Regions from separate parts of the Arthrobacter sp. alpha11c genome, predicted to be linked through region 3. Evidence: predicted binding sites of a transcription regulator. Region 3 holds the regulator's gene; each other region holds the start of a gene.
What was found. The regulator LexA, encoded in region 3, represses DNA repair genes until DNA is damaged. The targets are predictions, from matches to a motif close to TCGAACANNTGTTCGA.
Positions count from the first base shown of each region.

Region 1: the regulator LexA is predicted to act here: its motif matches at 1,339-1,354, upstream of ruvA (Holliday junction branch migration protein RuvA).
Region 2: the regulator LexA is predicted to act here: its motif matches at 1,113-1,128, upstream of ACTAQJ_RS17980 (HNH endonuclease signature motif containing protein).

Region 1 is NZ_CP196747.1:548,651-550,914, reverse strand. Features, by position in the region: gene ruvB (Holliday junction branch migration DNA helicase RuvB) at 1-638, opposite strand, end outside; gene ruvA (Holliday junction branch migration protein RuvA) at 631-1,275, opposite strand; gene ruvC (crossover junction endodeoxyribonuclease RuvC) at 1,380-1,958, opposite strand; gene ACTAQJ_RS02550 (YebC/PmpR family DNA-binding transcriptional regulator) at 2,004-2,264, opposite strand, start outside.
Region 2 is NZ_CP196747.1:3,883,510-3,885,773, reverse strand. Features, by position in the region: gene ACTAQJ_RS17985 (polyprenol monophosphomannose synthase) at 218-973, opposite strand; gene ACTAQJ_RS17980 (HNH endonuclease signature motif containing protein) at 1,218-2,264, shown strand, end outside.
Region 3 is NZ_CP196747.1:1,833,796-1,836,059, reverse strand. Features, by position in the region: gene ACTAQJ_RS08440 (ATP-dependent DNA helicase) at 1-868, shown strand, start outside; gene lexA (transcriptional repressor LexA) at 878-1,621, opposite strand; gene ACTAQJ_RS08430 (LysM peptidoglycan-binding domain-containing protein) at 1,978-2,264, shown strand, end outside.

The DNA.
Region 1 (2,264 bases), 1.3 Mb from region 3:
CCGGCGATCTCGGTGAAACCTGCAGAGTTTACCTTCAGGTCCAGAAGCCCGGCAGAACGGCGGAGGACAAGTTCGAGTTCGGCCACCGAATAGAACTCAAGGTGCCCGGTAAAACCAAAGCGGTCCCTCAAGGGGCCCGGAAGAAGTCCTGCGCGGGTGGTGGCACCTACCAACGTGAAAGGCGGGAGTTCCAGAGGAATTGCAGTTGCGCCTGCGCCCTTGCCCACCACGATATCCACGCGGAAGTCCTCCATGGCCATGTACAGCATTTCTTCTGCGGGCCTGGACATGCGGTGGATTTCGTCAAGGAACAGGACCTCGCCCTCCGAGAGCGAGGAAAGGATGGCTGCGAGATCCCCTGCGTGCTGGATGGCCGGGCCGCTGCTGATACGCAGCGGCGCGTTCATCTCCGCTGCAATGATCATGGCAAGTGTGGTCTTACCGAGTCCAGGAGGTCCGGACATCAGTACGTGATCGGCGCTGCGGCCACGCATCTTCGAGGCTTCAAGCACCAAGGCAAGTTGCTTGCGGACCCGATGCTGTCCTACGAAGTCGTGCAGGTTCTTGGGGCGGAGAGCAGCCTCAATGACCCGCTCTTCCGGTTCCTCTCCCCCGCTGACGAGTGACTGCTCAGCCACGGCTGCCTACGCGGTTGCCGGCGCGTGCCCCGTCTTGGCCAAGCCAGCGCAGGGTAGCCCGAAGTATTTGGGCCACGTTTCCTGCGTCTACGAGTTCCGGCGAGTCGGCCATGGCTTTGTCGATGCTGCCGTTGGCGTCTTTCTCGGACCATCCCAAGCTGGTCATGGCCGCGACTACCTGTGGCTTCCATTCCGCGTTCGGGGCTGCGGCGGGAGCTGTACCGGTACCGGTTCCGTGCGGGACCAGCTTGCCCGCCAGTTCAAGGACAATCCGGCCAGCAACCTTGGGCCCAATGCCCGGAACCTTGGTGAACGCCTTGCTGTCACCAGTGTGAGCCGCCACCCGAATGGCTTCCGGCTCGTGCACCGCAAGTACGGCCAGTGCCAAACGGGGCCCAACCCCGCTGACACTGAGCAGGACGTCAAAGACTTCGCGTTCGTCGTCGTCGGCAAATCCGAACAGCGTGAGCGAATCTTCACGGACGATCATGGAGGTGAAGAGCTTGGCCTCGGCCCCTACTTTTAGGTGGCTTAAGGTCTGCGGTGTAGCAAAAACGCTCATTCCCGCACCGTTGAGGTCAATCACGGCGGTCGACAAGCCAACGTGGGCAACTGTTCCACGGAGAAAACTGATCAAGACCCGGCTCCTGAGGTACTGCCTGCTGTGCTGCCATGAATCCATGGCAGCCAAACGGACTATCCGAACATATCTACGAATACCCTAGCAAGGGGTACCGACAATCACCGCCCGCGGCGCGCTTTCGCTTCCGCTTCCGCCCAGGCCCGCTGAGCCGGGGTGAGGGAATCCGTGCCCGAACTCCCGCTGATTCCACCCATGCCGCTCCCTGCCCGCCAAGCATGCGTCAGGGCAAGGGCAAGCGCGTCTGCGGCGTCGGCGGGCTTGGGTGGGGCATCGAGCCGCAGGATTTTGGTCACCAATTTGGTGACAGCGTCCTTGTTGGCAGTACCGCTTCCGGTCACGGCCGCCTTGACTTCAGAAGGCGTGTGCAAGGCGACGGGAATGCCGCGACGTGCGGCGGCCGCGATGACAACGCCCGAGGCTTGGGCCACGCCCATCACAGTGCTGACGTTCATCTGCGAAAAAACGCGCTCGACGGCGACGACGTCCGGCTCGTGCAGGTCCAGCCATTCGTCGATTGCCTGTGCGATGACCAAAAGCCGCTTGTCCAGCGTCAACTCGGCCGAAGTCCCCACCACTCCAACCGCCACCATGGTGGCCCGGCGGTTCCGCTCGATATCCACTACACCGATGCCGCAACGGGTGAGGCCCGGATCGACTCCCAATACGCGAAGAGTCAAGTCCGGGCCTCCCTGTTTGTTGTCAAAATAAAGGTGCTGCCCTGCCTAGTCGGCGTCGAGGGCAGCCTGCACTTCCTCGCTGAAGTCGGCGTTGCTGTAGACGTTCTGGACGTCATCGAGGTCTTCGAGGGCATCCACGAGTTTCATGAATTTCCGGGCACCATCAATATCCAGGTCCACCTGCATGGAGGGCACGAATTCAGCTTCATCGGATTCGTACTCGATGCCGGCATCCTTCAAGGCGTCACGGATGGCCTGCAGATCCGAGGGCTCGGAATGCACTTCCCAGTTCTCGCCGCTGTCCTT
Region 2 (2,264 bases), 2.0 Mb from region 3:
GGGCTGGTTGTTACGACTGTTCCTATCCAACCGCAGGCACTGTCCGCCGGGGCCATCGATAAAAATCGCTGGATGAAGCCCGGGATCTGAGGCAGAATACTGGTAAGCGGGCGGAACGACCCCGTTGTCGCACCCAAGGGTGCTGACCAGAACACGCCGCTAGACGGCCATTGGTGGCGTTCCGCCCGCCCCAACCACCCGCTAATTCAGCAGGCTCCTAGCTCTTGGGCACTAGAACGGGACTATCACGTTTCAGGCGAAGCTTCCATGGCGTCAGCGCAGATTCAAGCTGCTCCCGGAGATTCATTTTGGAAGCCCCCTCCACGCGTTCTTCAAAATGAATGGGCACCTCGGTGATCTCAAGGGCCCGCTGAGCGGCCCTGTAGTTCATCTCGACTTGGAAGGAATAGCCATCACTCTTGATCGTTGAGACGTCAATGAGGCCGAGGGCTAAAGCACTCCAGGCTTTATACCCGGCCGTGCAGTCCTTCACTTTCAGCCCGAGGATTACGCTCACGTAGAAGTTGGCCCAAGCGGACAGTGCCTTTCGGTGCCAGGGCCATTCCGACGCCGTAGAGCCCCCGGCAATATAGCGCGAGCCGATAACAACGTCGGCATTCTCCTTCAGAATCTTGTCAATCATGGTTGGGATTGCTGCCACCGGATGGGATAAATCAGCGTCCATTTGGATGACAATTTCTGCATCTTGTGCCAACGCCCGGGTCATCCCAGCCACGTAAGCTCGGCCCAAACCATCCTTTTCAGCCCGATGCAGCACGGAAACGGCGCCATTCGATTGCTTTGCCAACCTGTCTGCGACCTCCCCTGTCCCATCTGGGGAATCGTCATCGACAATGAGCACGTGGAGATTCGGAATGCCCAGTGAATCAAGCTGGGACGTCAGTAGCGGAAGATTCTCCCGCTCATTGTAAGTCGGTACGACAACGGTGATTTTTGGCGCTGTAGTGGTCAAAATATGGTCCCCAATTCGGTTTCAGAAAGCGCCCGGTCCGTGCTGAACTGCACATGTCCGGGCCGGGTCAGTCTATTGATATCGCAGGGGCAATCTAAAACCGGGCCCACGCCAATCCGTGGGCCGAAAATGTCTGACACTGGACACATGTTTGATCCATCGAGACGGTTGGGAAGCTTGCGGCACCCAAAGGGTAGCGGCGCTCGGCCCTAAAAATGTCAGACCCTGGTGAGAGGGTTTATTCATGGGAAGCATTGGGGAGATGTTGGCGCGTCGGGCAGCGATGTCTGGCGCCGCGTTGCGCCCTCGGCGTGTTCCCCGAGGAAGCCACGCCGGTCCTGCCAGCGGCCAAGCCGGCTGTGAAAGCCCGACTGCGGCAGTCACCGGTTCGGACAACCCCAGGGGCATTTGGCTGCTTCGCGGCATTGAACCAGGGCCCTTCTCTGACCCTGATGACGTCGAGCCTGAAGTTGGGCCTGACGTCGAGTCTGTTTCCTCGGGGCTGAGCGTTTCCCCTGGGCTTAATGGTTCCAAGGGCTCTGACGATTTCCTTGGGCTTGACCGTGCGCTGGCACTTGGGGATGCGCTGGCTGAAAGCGCTCAGGCGTTGGAAAATCTGCGTTCGGCCACTGTGGCCGGTGTCCCGGCATTCGGGTTTGCCGAGGCTGCGGGATTCGCCGGGCGGGTGGAGGAGATCTCCCGCACTGTGGAGTACCTGCAGGTCATCGCGGCGCACGCCGTGGAGCGGACCCGCACGCAGGCCCGGCAGGCACGGCCTTCATCAGCGGCGGGCACGGGATGGCAGACAGGCTGGACCGACCCCGGAACCACAGGCACGGACTCAGTCGGGGCTGTTACCGCGGCAGACGCTGCTGCGGTGGCCGATGACGGCTACCGGAACGCCGCGGAATTCCTCCGCGCCGGTCTGCGGATCAGCAAAAGCGAAGCCACCCGCCGGCTCGCACTTGCCTCCGAGGTCCTCCCCCGGACCGGAATCGCCGGACAACACATCCCGGCCCGCCGCGAAATCCTCGCCGAAGCCCTCGAAACCACACAAATACCCACCCGGTCTGCGAGCATCATCAGCGCCGCCTTGGACAAAGTACGGCTCCTCACTGATGACGGCACCCTCGCCCGGATGGAACACGCCCTCACCGCCACGGCCGTTGAATCCGACCCGGACTTCGTCACCAAAATGGCCAAACGCTGGGTCGATTCGATCGACCAAGACGGTCCTGAACCGTCCGAAGAAGTTCTCCGCCAACTCCAAGGCGCGTTCTTCCGCCGTCGA
Region 3 (2,264 bases):
CGATCCCCAGCAGGGGTACTCGCACCCGGACGAGACCGCCCCCGCACTGATCAACATCGCCCCGCTTAGCGTTGCTGGCCGGCTGCGGGAAGGCCTTTTCGCGGGGCACACAGTGGTGCTTACTTCTGCCACGCTGGCTATTGGATCCGCCTTTGAGCCCGCAGCAGGTGGCCTGGGCCTCATTGGAGATGGTGCGCCCAGCTGGACCGGGTTGGACGTCGGATCGCCTTTTGATTATCCGAAGCAGGGTGTCCTTTACGTGGCCAAGCACCTGCCCAAGCCCGGCAGGGGCACTTCTCCCGAGGCACTGGATGAGCTTGAAGACCTCATCCGTGCATCCGGTGGGGGAGCCCTGTGCCTGTTCTCCTCACGTCGAGCGGCCGAGGAAGCCGCAGACGCGATGCGGCCACGGCTGGATGTGGATATCCTCTGCCAGGGGGAATCCACTATGGCCGCACTGGTGAAGCAGTTTGCCGATGAACCGGACACCTGCCTCTTCGGCACCATGTCCCTGTGGCAGGGCGTCGATGTCCCTGGCGGTTCATGCCGCCTTGTGGTGATTGACCGCATTCCGTTCCCGAGGCCCGATGACCCGCTGATGACCGCACGCTCGCGAGCCGTTGCACAGTCCGGGGGCAACGGGTTCATGGCGGTGTCAGCTACCCACGCGGCAATTCGTCTTGCACAGGGAGCAGGACGCCTTATTCGATCCACCAGCGACAAAGGCGTGGTCGCTGTCCTGGACTCACGGCTTTCCACCGAACGGTACGGCGGGTTCCTGCGTGCCGCTTTGCCGCCATTTTGGGCAACGACGGACCGCAACGTGGTGCGCGGCGTCCTGGAACGCTTGGGCGCAAAGAAAACGTAGGCGAACGCCCTAGAGGGAGCGCAGGACCGAGACGACCTTGCCCATAATGGTGGCTTGGTCTCCCAGTATCGGTTCGTACTGCGTGTTCTGGGGGAGCAGCCAGGTGTGGCCGTCCCGCTGGCGGAAGGTTTTTACTGTGGCTTCGTCATCCAGGAGTGCTGCCACGATGTCACCGTTGATGGCGTCATTCTGGCGGCGGACAACCACCCAGTCACCGTCACAAATTGCGGCATCGATCATTGAGTCCCCAGCGACCTTCAGCATGAACAGTTCGCCGTGGCCCACCAGTTGCCGTGGCAGGGGCAAGACGTCCTCAATAGTCTGGTCTGCCAGGATGGGCCCACCGGCTGCGATGCGTCCCACCAAGGGCACCATCGCGGTGTCGCTGGCGCTGGCCAATTCCGTCACGGCGAGTCCACCTGCGCTGCGCAGTGTAGTAGCTGCTTCAACTCCGGGAATTGTGCCGCCGTCAAGGGTCAAAGGCATGAGTACTTCCATGGCGCGGGGGCGCTTGGGATCTCTGCGCAAGTAGCCGAGCTTCTCCAACTGGGAGAGTTGGTGCGTGACGCTGGAGAGGCTCGCGAGACCAACGGTGTCGCCAATTTCGCGCATGCTGGGCGGATACCCGTTGTCATTGACAGAGCGCTGGATGGTTTCCAGGATTTTCTTCTGCCGGACAGTCAGGCTTTTGGGACTCTTTTGAGGCTGCTGGCTCCGCAGGGGTGCCCCGCCGCCGGTGGCTTTCGCTGCCATGTTCGCCAATGCCCTTCCGTTCCGCCCGGTCACGGTCTGAAGTGCGCCCGGGGATGTTGGATCTGAAAAAATGTCAGACCCTCCTGTTCCACTGAAACAGTGCCTGTTTCTTCACTCAAACCTAGGCCAGGCACAGGCGTTTATCAAACATTCGTTCTAGCGAGTCTCGACACCGTTCGTTGATAAGTGCTAAAAATGTCATAGCAAGGTTCGAATATGTGTTCTATAAAAGTTGAACGCAGCTCGGATGTTCGAAGAAAGTGTTCGAACATTCGGGCCGGGTCCAAACGAACACAAGGAATTGGCAGCCGGCAACGGGCATCCGATGCAGGCAATCGCTCAGAAGGGCTCAGCTCATGTCCGCAATCTCAACGTTCCATGAATTCCGCAACACTCCGGCTCCTGCGCGTCTCCGGCTTACCCAACGCGGCAGGATCGTCTTCTTCGGAATCCCCACCATGCTGCTCCTTGCCGCGCTGCTGAGCCTTGCCGGCTTCATTAACTCCCCGGCCAAGGCCTCTGACTCCCAAGGCCAGCTGCAGCCGCCGGTGGCCGTCACGGTGACTGTCCAGCCCGGGCAGTCCCTGTGGGGCATCGCCGGTGCGGCCGCGCCGGAGCGGGACCCCCGTGATGTCATTGCAGA